Regions from separate parts of the Streptomyces sp. NPDC048590 genome, predicted to be linked through region 1. Evidence: riboswitches for the same ligand, from Rfam matches in the RefSeq annotation. Region 1 holds a riboswitch; each other region holds the start of a gene.
The links. Region 1 has a riboswitch for cyclic di-AMP ahead of ACGFNN_RS30465 (transglycosylase SLT domain-containing protein). Riboswitches for the same ligand answer to the same signal wherever they lie in the genome.
Positions count from the first base shown of each region.

Region 2: linked by a shared signal. The riboswitch ahead of ACGFNN_RS27190 (transglycosylase family protein) and the one ahead of ACGFNN_RS30465 (transglycosylase SLT domain-containing protein) in region 1 are both predicted to bind cyclic di-AMP.
Region 3: linked by a shared signal. The riboswitch ahead of ACGFNN_RS34280 (M23 family metallopeptidase) and the one ahead of ACGFNN_RS30465 (transglycosylase SLT domain-containing protein) in region 1 are both predicted to bind cyclic di-AMP.

Region 1 is NZ_JBICWC010000012.1:171,346-175,415, forward strand. Features, by position in the region: gene ACGFNN_RS30455 (flavodoxin family protein) at 97-549, shown strand; gene ACGFNN_RS30460 (hypothetical protein) at 916-1,146, opposite strand; cyclic di-AMP (ydaO/yuaA leader) riboswitch at 1,504-1,689, shown strand; gene ACGFNN_RS30465 (transglycosylase SLT domain-containing protein) at 1,694-2,527, shown strand; gene ACGFNN_RS30470 (hypothetical protein) at 2,771-3,358, shown strand.
Region 2 is NZ_JBICWC010000010.1:95,516-99,585, reverse strand. Features, by position in the region: gene ACGFNN_RS27200 (cytochrome P450) at 1-501, shown strand, start outside; gene ACGFNN_RS27195 (transglycosylase family protein) at 607-1,584, shown strand; cyclic di-AMP (ydaO/yuaA leader) riboswitch at 1,875-2,044, shown strand; gene ACGFNN_RS27190 (transglycosylase family protein) at 2,045-2,737, shown strand; gene eno (phosphopyruvate hydratase) at 3,052-4,070, shown strand, end outside.
Region 3 is NZ_JBICWC010000020.1:17,973-22,042, reverse strand. Features, by position in the region: gene ACGFNN_RS34290 (MerR family transcriptional regulator) at 1-487, shown strand, start outside; gene ACGFNN_RS34285 (PP2C family protein-serine/threonine phosphatase) at 672-1,775, shown strand; cyclic di-AMP (ydaO/yuaA leader) riboswitch at 2,009-2,161, shown strand; gene ACGFNN_RS34280 (M23 family metallopeptidase) at 2,173-3,213, shown strand; gene ACGFNN_RS34275 (aldo/keto reductase) at 3,443-4,070, shown strand, end outside.

The DNA of each region.
Region 1 (4,070 bases):
CGTACCGGTCACGCGACCCTTGCCGTCCGGCCGCCCCTCCCACCAGCACGAGCCCGGGGGTTTGCGTCCGGCGGGCAGGGGCGGCAGGGTCGGGGTGTGGCCACTCTGCTGATCGTGCATCACACTCCATCGCCCAACTGCCAGGCCTTGTTCGAGGCGGTGGTCGCCGGCGCGACCACGGAGGACGTCGAGGGCGTACGCGTCGTGCGCAGGGCCGCGCTGTCGGCCACCGCGTCCGACGTGCTCGCCGCTGACGGCTATCTGCTCGGCACCCCGGCGAACCTCGGTTACATGTCCGGCGCCCTGAAGCACTTCTTCGACCAGATCTACTACCCGTGCCTGGACACGACGAAGGGCCGCCCCTTCGGCTTCTACGTCCACGGGGGCAGCGATGTCACGGGAGCCGTGCGGGGCATCGAGACCATCACCACCGGCCTCGGCTGGCGACGTGCGGCCGAGTCGGTGACCGTCACCGGAGAGCCGGGCAGGACGGACACCGAGGCGTGCTGGGAACTGGGCGCGACGGTCGCCGCCGGCCTGATGGACTGACTCGGGGAGGTGGGAACGCGCCTCGGCCCGGGGAGGCGCGGGATCGCCCTCGGCCGGGAAGGCGGGAACGCCCTCGCCCCGGGTGGGCGACGTCTCCTGCCGGAGAGAGCGTCCCCTGCCTGCCCCCGCCGGTCGCCGCGGGGGCAGGGGTGCCACGACGCGACGTCCGGCGCAATCCGGCCCGCCTTCCCGCAGTCGCCGCGTTTCCATTTCCCGGCAGCCGCTCCCGTCGACCGGGCCGCGACCTCGCCCTGCCGAGCGTCCGCGAGCCGTCCCCGGTCTGAACCACCGACGATCTCCCCTGACCGTCTTCCGGCCGGCCCGGGAACCTCTGCAGGCCCGGGGCCGCTTGCCGGTTGTCCGGCCTCAGCGGGGAGTCCAGCTGAGCTTGCCGCCACCCACCCACCGCACGGAATCCGGGTCGTCCAGATCATGGACCGGAATTCCCGCAGCCGCGGCGGCGAGCAGCACATCCGCCATCCCGGTGGCGCCCCCGATCACCTCTCCGTCGATCTCCACGATGCGGAACGGCGGATCACCGGGCTGGACGGGCAGCACGGTGATCCGGGGCGTGGAGGCATGAGGTGTCTCGGTCATGAGGCGATCGATTCCACGCCATCAGTCCATGTATGCCCGAGGTGCTCCACATGGACCGTATGCCCGATTTGGATTGATTTTAGAAATTAATCCCGTAATCCATAAAAGGCCATTTCGTGTGACCTGGGCCCCTTCGCTCGGGAGCAAAACGCCCGAATCGGACTCGGTGACCAGGGTCACCTTACGGGCTCCTGACGTCGGCCCGGCGGGGGCGGGGCCCTTGCGTACCAAGAGAAATGGATGGCGCGGTGTGGGGTGGATTACATGAATTCCTGTGAATTGATCTTCCGAATGAATTGTGATCACTCCGCCAGGCTTGTTCCTTTCCCTATTTCTCGCCTACGGTCACCATCACTCCCGGACGGAACGCCGAATCCTGCCGCCGTCCGGTAACCCGACCACTTCTCGTACGGCAGGAGCGGGGGACCCAGGTAAGTGCCGATCCGGCTGACGGATCGGCTCGGGGTGAAGTCGCATCCAGGTGCGGCCGGGCATCTCCAGCTCGAACCCGACAGCTCACTTCGCAGGCGACGGAGAGGAATTCAGCATGCCCGAAAACGGTAAGCACCGTCGTGTCAGGACCAGTTCGCTCACCCGCGGCATCATCGCCGTGAGCACGGGCGGAGCTGCTCTTGCCCTGCCCCTGATCGGTGCGACCGGCGCCTTCGCCGCCCCGGCCCAGCCTGCCGCCGTGGAAAAGGCCGCGACCTCGACTGCTGTGTCCGGCAAGGGAATTGCCACGCAGAAGTCCAAGTCCACCACCTATTCCGTCGTCCGCGGTGACACTCTTGCCAAGATCGCTCGCGAGCATTCCGTGAGCGGCGGCTGGAAGGCGCTGTACAAGGACAACAAGAAGGTTGTCGGTTCCAACCCCGACCTGATTCACGCGGGCCTCGAGCTCACGATCTCGGCCAAGGGCGGGAGCAAGTCCGCGGACAAGGCTGCCGACCGTGCGGAGAAGGGCGCCGACCGCGCCGACCGTTCGGAGCGTACGACGTCGCTCACCGCCGAGGGTGCGCCGGCCGCCGAGGCCGCCCCCGCGGCCGAGAAGACCGCCTACACGAACGACCTCGACGGCTGGATCAAGGAGTCGCTGGCCGTCATGGCCGAGCACGGCATCCCCGGCACCTACGAGGGCATCCACCGCAACATCATCCGCGAGTCCGGCGGTAACCCGCAGGCCATCAACAACTGGGACATCAACGCCATCAACGGCGTCCCGTCGAAGGGCCTCCTGCAGGTCATCGACCCGACGTTCCAGGCGTACCACGTGCCCGGCACCTCGATGGACAGCTACGACCCCGTCGCCAACATCACGGCCGCGTGCAACTACGCCGCCGACCGGTACGGCTCCATCGACAACGTCTTCGGCGCCTACTGAGTCCACGCGGAGGCGAAACCGCTGACGCACTAGGTGTGACCGAGGTGAACGACTGGCGGGTGGTGCGGGTTCGGCGGAACCCGCACCACCCGCCAGTCGTTTCTCGTGCCACCCGCCGGGCATCGCAAGGCGGCCCTCAGGGCGCTCGAACGAACCGGCGGGGAGCGTGAAGCGGCCACGGCGGCGCACGGCCCGGGACCGGTCGGCTGGTCTCGTACAGGTTCGTCGTCCATACTGCCCGCCGTGGAGCAGCGCATAGATTCGACGACGAAGCCCGAATTCGCCGCGGGGACGGACCCGGCGTACATCCCGGGCCTGACGGCCCCTGTCCCCGAGCGGACGGAGGCGGATGCGGTCCCGGCGGTGCCCGAAGGTTCCGAGGAGCCCGGACACCCCGATGCCGCGGACGCTCTCGACGGGAAGCACGCCGAGGAGGCCGTGGCCGCCCCGACGGCAGCCGAAGAGGCGGAAGCGGACGGCGGGACGGCCCCGGGCCAGAAGGGGTCCGCCCCGCAGGCAGAGGCGGGCGGTGAGGACGCCGACGTCGAGGACGGACCCGTCTTCGAGGTCAGCGATCGGCGCGGGTCCATCAGGGCCGCCGCCGACGGTGTCCGATTCCGGCTCGACGACCAGGAGGCCGAGTTCGACTGGAGCGAGATCGGCGCGGTCGAGGTCAAGACCGGCCGTTTCGGCCGTCGCTTCACCGTGACGGTCCACCTGTCGAGCCGCCGGTGGTTCAACGCGGAGGTCGAGGCCGGAGCCCGGAGCGACCTCAAGGGGTGGACCGCCGAGCTCGACGAGGTCCTGGACGCCTACTTCGAAGAGGCCTGACCCTTCCCGATCCGGAGCCGCGTACCGCGCCTGACCCGAGGCGCGGTACGCGGCATGCCGTGGTGTGCCCGTAAGGTCCGGAGCGCTGCCGGCACCCACGGAGGAGGGCCGCCCATCCGCTGCGCAGGAGCCATGTGCTGCGCCGAGCCACGTCCTGTGCCGGTCCGCGTGTCGTCGGCGAGCGCACCGTGGCCGTCCGTACGACCGCCGCCCCGCCCTGAGCCGGGGAGGAACCGCACCCTTCACGCCCCGCCCGGTGATCGGTTTCAGGCCATGCGGCGGACTCCGGCCCATGATGCCGGTACCCGCCTCGGGACTGGTGGGGTTCCCGGACCGGCGGAACGGGCCCGATGCCCCGCGTCCGCGGGGACGCGCGCCCGGTGGGAAAGGTGGGCCCGGGTGCGCGTCACCCGTCGGCCGACACGTCTCGAGGCACGCCGAGCATGCGCGACCGGGGGCGGATAAGGGTCTGATGTCCCGCTCCCCGCGACAGCTGTTTTCGGCCATGCTCGGTGGGTAGTCGGAGGCGATCGGATTTCGCCGCCGCGGTAGGGGTATCTGTCGCGCGACAGTGGCCGGATGGCCGATATTCCGCTGATGGTGCGGTACGTCCGCCGCAAGGGCGCTCAGCGGTGACCCCGGACGGTCACGGCTGCCCGGCCCAGGGGGCCGGGTGGGGGCGATTTCACGCCACCGGGCGTACCCCGTGGCC
Region 2 (4,070 bases), on a different contig from region 1:
CTGCGCAATCCCGGCCAGCGCGAGCGCCTGGAGCGTTCCCTGGCCGCGGGTGAGACGGACCTGCTCGCCACTGGAATCGAGGAACTCCTGCGCTACGACGGACCGGTGGAACTCGCGACGTGGCGCTACGCCACTCAGCCCGTGACGCTCGCCGGGCAGGAGATCGCCGCCGGTGACCCCGTGCTCGTGGTCCTGGCGGCGGCGGACCGCGACCCGGAGCGATTCCAGCATGCGGACACCCTGGATCTCGCGCGGAGTGACAATCAGCACCTCGGATACGGGCACGGCATCCACTACTGCCTGGGCGCCCCGCTGGCCCGGCTGGAGGGGCAGGTGGCACTCGCGACGCTGCTGCGGCGCCTCCCCGACCTGCGGCTCGCCACGGATCCGGCCGATCTGAGGTGGCGGGGCGGGCTCATCATGCGTGGACTGCGCACCCTTCCCGTGGAGTTCGGAACAGGACGCCCCGGCGGCGAAAGTGACAGATTGTCAACTCTGTGACTTTCACGTGATCTCCGCTGCATCGACTTGTGACACACGTTCGAGTAGGGCTAGGTTCACCCCTCGACCCACCCGTCACATGTCAGTCACACGGAAGGCAATCCCATGGGCTCCGCGACCGGCAGACACCGTCGCCCTCGCCAGGCACCCGCCATCGTCGTCGCCGCAGGCGTCACGGGATCGGCCATCGCCATTCCCCTGCTCGGCGCGGGCGGCGCCCAGGCGGCCGAAGCGACCACTTGGGACAACGTGGCCGAGTGCGAGAGCGGCGGCATGTGGAGCGCCGACCTCGGCAACGGCTACTACGGCGGCCTGCAGCTCTCCCAGGAGACGTGGTCGGCCTACGGCGGCACGGAGTACGCCGCCAGGGCCGACCTCGCCAGCCGCTCGCAGCAGATCGCCGTCGCGGAGAAGGTGCTGGACGACAAGGGCCCGCAGGCCTGGGCCAGCTGCGCCGTGATCTCCGGGCTCACCCTGGACGCGACGCTGCCCGGCGTGGACCCGGGCGACGAGGAGTCCGACGACGCCTCCAGCAGCGCCACGCCCTCCGACGACCCGTCCGCCGAGGCCGACGACCCCGCGGACACCGCGGAGGGCGACGACGCCACGGCCGAGAAGGACGCCGGGGACGGGAAGGCGTCCGGCGACGCGAAGGGCGAGGACGAGAAGAAGGACGAGGACGAGAAGGCCGGCGAGTCCGGGGCCTCTCCGTCCGCCTCCCCCTCTGCCACCCCGTCGCCCGAAGGCTCCCAGGCGTCGAAGGGCGGCAAGCACCGGGGCACCCCGGCCCCCGAGGAGTCCGCGGAATCCACGGCCGGCACCGGACGCGACTCCGGCCGCCACGCCTCGCGCGGCGAATCCGGCGCGCGCGAGGGCGCGGAGGGCACGTACACCGTCCGCGCGGGCGACAACCTGTGGGCCATCGCCGACGCGCAGGAGCTCCCCGGCGGGTGGCCGGCGCTCTACGAGGCCAACAAGGACGAGCTCGGCTCCGACCCCGACCTGATCCTCCCCGGCCAGAGCCTGGACCTGGGCCTCGGGGACACCGCCCAGGACGCTTCGGCGGAGACCCCGGCCAACTGATCCAAAGCGCTGAAACACCCCGAAATCGGGGGCACTTAAGAGACCTATGTCCACTTATGCGTAAGTGAGACATGGGTCTCTTTGTGTCGGTCGGTGCGCGTCGGGCGCCCGGTCCGTCCACATTGGCTCCGACCTGCGAAAACGATCCTTCAGGGTGCACCGTTACGGGCTGATTGGTCGTTATGTCCATCTTTGAATGTGGGGGTTGCGTGTGATTACGGTCGGAGCCGCTCGCACCGCGGGCACCTTCGACCGTCACGCCGAATCCTGCCGTCGGCCGAGGGGTACCGACGCGTAAAGCGCCGTAGGCAGGAGCGGGGGACCCAGGTAGGTGCCGGACCCGGACGTCGCGAGACGGAGGGGAACGGCTAGGGGTGGAGCCGTCCGCGGGAGCGGATGGCCGGGCAACTCACAGGCCCGAACCCGACAGCTCACCTCGTAGGCGTCGGTGAGGAGAACCATGCTGCTTTCCAGCACGGGCAAGCACCGTCGCCCGTCCAAGGCCGTCCGGATCGCGACCCTGGCCGGAGTCACCGGCGCGGCCGTCGCCGTGCCGCTCATGGGCGCGACCAACGCCTCCGCCGCCTCCGTCGAGACCTGGGACGCCGTCGCCCAGTGCGAGTCCGGTGGCAACTGGTCCATCAACACCGGCAACGGCTACTACGGCGGCCTGCAGTTCTCGCAGTCCAGCTGGGCCGCGGCCGGTGGTACGCAGTACGCCGCGCGCGCCGACCTGGCCACCAAGGACCAGCAGATCGCCGCCGCCGAGAAGCTGCTCGACATCCAGGGCCCGGGTGCCTGGTCCTGCGCCGGGGCCGGCGGCCTCACGAACGACGGTGTGGACCCGGGCGTCGACACCGGCTCCGCCAAGAACGGCGACACGGCCCCGAAGGCCGCGCCGGAGCGCAAGGCCGAGCAGCCCACCACGCGCAGCGAGAAGCGCACGGCTCCCGAGAAGACCGTCACCACCCCCACCGGCCAGAAGGTCGCGAAGGGTGACGGCGAGTACAAGGTGAAGGCCGGCGACACCCTCAGCAAGATCGCCGACGCGAAGAAGGTCAAGGGCGGCTGGAAGAAGCTCTTCAAGCTGAACGACGACATCGTCGAGAAGGCCGACCTGATCTTCCCGGGGCAGCAGCTCCACCTGAAGTAGTCGGAAGCGGTCCGGGGTCTTCCTCCTGCCCCGGAGGGCCCGGCCCGGCGTGCAGACCCCCCGCACGCCGGGCCGGGCCGTTCCGGCACCCGCGATGTGCCGGAATGTGCTCACCCGACGGGGTGAGCGTTCAACTGTTGTGGTTACTGTCCAGTAAAATTCTGGAGATTTGCCCGTAATGCAGGCCCTCGGGTCCTTTTTCGTCCCAGGGGACGGGCGGACGGCCGACGGAGCGGGCCGGGCCGGTTAGGCTCGTGACGCAAGGCCACAGTGACCCTGCCCAATCAGTGTCAGATCCCAGAAGGAGATGCCTCGTGCCGTCCATCGACGTCGTCGTAGCCAGGGAAATCCTCGACTCCCGGGGCAACCCCACGGTCGAGGTCGAGGTTGGCCTCGACGACGGCAGCACGGGACGTGCTGCTGTTCCGTCCGGCGCCTCCACCGGTGCGTTCGAGGCCATTGAGCTTCGCGACGGCGACCCCAACCGTTACCAGGGCAAGGGCGTCGAGAAGGCCGTCCTCGCCGTCATCGAGCAGATCGGCCCGGAGCTCGTCGGCTACGACGCCACCGAGCAGCGCCTCATCGACCAGGCGATGTTCGACCTGGACGCCACCGAGAACAAGGGCTCCCTCGGCGCCAACGCCATCCTCGGTGTCTCGCTCGCCGTGGCGCACGCCGCGTCCGAGGCCTCGGACCTCCCGCTCTTCCGCTACCTCGGCGGCCCGAACGCGCACCTGCTGCCCGTTCCGATGATGAACATCCTGAACGGCGGCTCGCACGCCGACTCCAACGTGGACATCCAGGAGTTCATGATCGCGCCGATCGGCGCCGAGTCCTTCTCCGAGGCCCTTCGCTGGGGCGCGGAGATCTACCACACCCTGAAGAAGGTCCTGAAGACCAAGGGTCTGTCCACCGGTCTCGGTGACGAGGGCGGTTTCGCCCCCAACCTCGAGTCCAACCGCGCCGCCCTCGACCTCATCATCGAGGCCGTCAAGGAGGCCGGTTACGTCCCGGGCCGCGACATCGCGCTCGCGCTCGACGTCGCCGCGTCCGAGTTCTACAAGGACGGCGTCTACGAGTTCGAGGGCAAGTCCCGCTCGGCCGCCGAGATGACCGAGTACTACGAGGAGCTCGTCTCCGCGTACCCGCTGGTCTCCATCGAGGACCCGCTGTACGAGGACGACTGGGCCGGCTGGAAGGTCATCACCGACAAGCTGGGCTCCAAGGTCCAGATCGTCGGCGACGACCTCTTCGTGACCAACCCGGAGCGCCTCGCCCGCGGCATCGAGGAGGGCTCGGCCAACGCCCTGCTCGTCAAGGTCAACCAGATCGG
Region 3 (4,070 bases), on a different contig from region 1:
GCAGGAGCGGGAGCGCATCGGACGGCAGATCACCTCGGTGCGGACCACTCTCCACCGGATCGAGGAAGGGGAGGAACTCATGGCCGAGGACGTGTTCGACGGCTTCGATCACACCCGGTACGAGCAGGAGGTCACCGAGCGCTGGGGCCGCGAGGCGTACGAGCGTGGCGACCGCTGGTGGCGCGGGCTGGGGGAGGAGGAGCGGGCGGAGTTCCTGGGGGTGCACGACGCGATCGCCCGGGACTACGGCGAGGCGCGGGCGGCGGGTCTCGGGCCGGGGAGCGACGAGGTGCAGGAGATCGCCCGCCGGCACTGCGCCTGGCTGTCGGTGACCACGGAGGTCACGCGCGCGTACGTGACCGGTCTCGCGGAGATGTATGTCTCCGATCCCCGCTTCGCGAGGAACTACGATCGCCACGGAGACGGAACCGCCGTCTTCGTACGGGATGCACTGACGATCCACGCGCAGCACCGGCTCCCCGGCTGACCACCGGGGTGCGGGGCGGCACGCTCCTCCCTTCGGCCTACGGCGTTGCGCCGTACGGCGAGGCTTCGGCAGGGCCGGGTGGGGCGCGGTACCGTCCGCAGCCGTGGGCGGACCGGGCAGGAGTGCACAGGTGGGGAAACAGGAGAGACGCCGCGGGGCATCCGGCGGGGGTGCGCGGTCGCGGATGTTCGTGCGCTACCTCCCCGCACTGATGATCTGCGTCGGGGTGGTGCTCGACATGGTGACCCCGCCCGAGGTCACGGCTGTCCCCCTGTTCGCGGCGGCTCCGCTGATCGCCGCCCCGTTCTTCTCCCTGACCTCCACCGTCCGTACCGGGGCGGCCGCGTTCCTGGTGGTGCTCGCCATCCGCATCTCGGACGGCCGCCTCGACGAGGTCGTCCCGATCACCGATCTGCTCACCGTGCTCACGGTGTCCGCGCTCTCCCTCGTCATCAACCGGGTGGTGCGACGCGGCAACGAGCAGCTGGCCTCGGCCAGGGTCATCGCCGAGACCGCTATGCGGGCGGTGCTGCCGGCGCCCGAGGATCGGATCGGCGGGCTCCTGGTCGCGGCACGCTACGAGGCGGCCCAGGCCGACGAGTTCGTGGGCGGCGACCTCTTCGCCGTGACCGACACGCCGTTCGGGGTGCGCCTGGTGGTCGGGGACGTACGCGGGAAGGGGCTGGACTCCGTGGCGGCGGTGGCCGTCGTCATCGGGGCCTTCCGGGAGGCCGCGGAGCAGGAGCGTTCGCTGGAGGGGGTCGCCCAGAGGCTGGAGCGGGCGCTGGCGAGGGAGGGCGCGAGGCGGGGCGGCTTCGATTCCGTGGAGGGGTTCGTCACCGCCGTGCTCGCTGAGGTACCGACCGGCTCGGACATCCTTCGGGTGGTCAACCGTGGCCATCCCGAGCCTCTCGTACTGCACGCGGACGGGGCGCTCGACGTCCTGGCGCCGACCGAACCCGCCCTGCCGCTCGGCATGGGCCTCGACGCGGGGCCCGACCGGTCGGACGAGTGGACACTCCCGGCCGGGGCGACGTTCCTGGCGTTCACCGACGGGCTCTCGGAGGCGCGGAACGCCGAAGGAGTCTTCTACGACCCTGCGGCCCGGCTGCGTGGCCGGCTCTTCCCGGGGCCCGAGGAGATGCTGTCGGCGCTCACCGACGACGTGCGCCTGCACACCGGAGGACGGTCGACGGACGACCTCGCGCTCCTCGCGGTCGGACGGCCCTCCCGGGGGCAGCCGGCCCGGCGGACGACGGTGAAGATCGTGGGACGGGCCGGTGAATGACCGGTCGCGACTTTCGGTAGTCGAAGGGTCTCACTACGCATAACATTTGACGCACCGTCAGAAAGTGGTGGCCGGATCGAAGGCCTTCAACTCGCCCGGTTGCGCCTGTTTGACCCCTTAAAGTCCAGGCCCCAGCCCCGAACGATCTGCCGGAACGGCTTGGAATCAAAGCCTGGTGTCTATTAACGTTCGATAACGCAGCGCGGTTGTACCTGTCGTCGCAAGAGGCGGCACCGTGCGCGGCGCCGAATTCCGCAAGGGAACCGGGGAACCACCTACATGGGGTGAATCGGGCACCTGTGTCTCGAGAGAGACGAAGGGGCCCGTAGGAGACCTTCCTGCTCCGAACCCGTCAGCTAACCCGGTAGGCGAGAAGGAAGGAAAGGAGAGCGCCCACGTGGCGTCGAACCAGCCTGCCCCCGAGGCTCCGTCATCGCTCAAGACCGGCAGCTTCGGTGATCCGGACAGGTCGTGGGAGGAATGGAACCCCACCGAGGAGTCCATCCGCCCTGTGCGCGGCCGTCATCGCGTGGCGAAGCAGCGCGGTCTCGCCCGTAGCTCCACCGTCCTCGGCGTCGGTGTCATCGCGGCCGTCGGCGCGGGTGGCATGGCCACCGCGCAGAGCAAGCCGCCGGTCTCCATCTCTCTTCCCGATTCCATCGCCGACAACCTTCCTGACGCCAAGTCACTGCCCGGCGTGGGCGCGTTCATGGGTGGCGACTCCGACTCGGACCGGCAGACCGCCGCACTGACCTCCCCGCTCACGACCGCGGGGATCACCGAGGCCGAGGCCGAGCAGGGCGCCACCGACGCGGGTGAGGCGCTGCGCGCCCGCATCCTCCAGCAGGCCGAGCAGCAGCAGGCCGGCGCCGACGCCGAGGCCAAGGCCGCCGAGGAGCAGGCGGCCGCCGAGGCGGCAGCCGCCCAGGCCGCGAAGCAGCAGAGCAAGGCCGAGGCCGACGCCGCCGCCAAGAAGAAGGCCGCGGAAGAGGCTGCCAAGAAGAAGGCGGAGGCCGAGCGTCTCGCCAAGCTCGCCGCGAGCTACGCCGTTCCGACCTCGTCCTACACGATCACCTCGACCTTCGGCCAGGCCGGTTCGATGTGGTCCTCGGGCCACCACACCGGGCTGGACTTCGCGGCTCCCACCGGCACGCCGGTCAAGGCCGTGCACGGCGGGACGGTGAAGTCGGCCGGCTGGTCCGGCTCGTACGGCTACCGGACGGTCCTGGAGCTCGACGACGGCACGGAGGTCTGGTACTGCCACCAGTCGTCGATGGACGTCACCGCCGGACAGAAGGTCACCACCGGCGAGACGATCGGCCGGGTCGGGGCCACGGGCAACGTGACGGGCCCGCACCTCCACCTGGAGATCCACACTCCGGACGGAACCGGCATCGACCCGATGGCCTGGCTGCAGAGCAAGGGTCTCTCGATCTGACCCCCGCGCCGCTCTCCGGCGCACCGAACCCCGGCGGTCCTGACGCACAACCCCCCGACGTCAGGGCCGCCGGTCCGTCTGTGACGGAACGGCACGATCAACGGGACCTGCGGCCGGCGGGGCGGCAGGTGGGGCGACGCGAGCGGGCCGTGAGGCCCACGGACGACCGGTGAAGACGAACGGCCGGTAAAGCGGAATACCTGCCTCACTTGCGTCGTTGACGCCTTCCATGACTTCTCTTCGCGCGCTCGGTTCATCCGGCCTCAAGGTCTTCCCCCTCGCCCTCGGTGGCAACGTCTTCGGCTGGACGGCCGACGAGCGGACGACGTTCGCCGTCCTCGACGAGTACGTGGCGTCCGGCGGCAACTTCGTCGACACCGCCGATTCGTACTCCGCCTGGGTCCCCGGCAACGAGGGCGGCGAGTCGGAGACCCTGATCGGCAAGTGGCTGGCGGCCCGCTCCCGTCGCGACGACGTCGTCATCGCCACCAAGGTGGGCGCCCACCCGGCGTACAAGGGGCTCTCGCCCGCCACGATCAAGGAGGCCGCCGAGGCCTCGCTGCGTCGGCTCGGCACCGACCACATCGACCTCTACTACACCCACTTCGACGACGAGACCGTCCCCGTCGAGGAGATCATCACCGCGCTCGACCAGCTGGTGAAGGCCGGGACCGTACGCGAGATCGCGGCCTCCAACATCAGCCCCGAGCGACTCCGCGCCTCCCTGGACTTCTCCGAGCGCGAGGGTCTGGCGCGTTATGTGGCGCTCCAGCCGCACTACAACCTCGTCTCGCGCGACACCTACGAGGGCGCGCTCCAGGACACCGCAGCAGACGCGGGGCTCGCCGCGGTCCCGT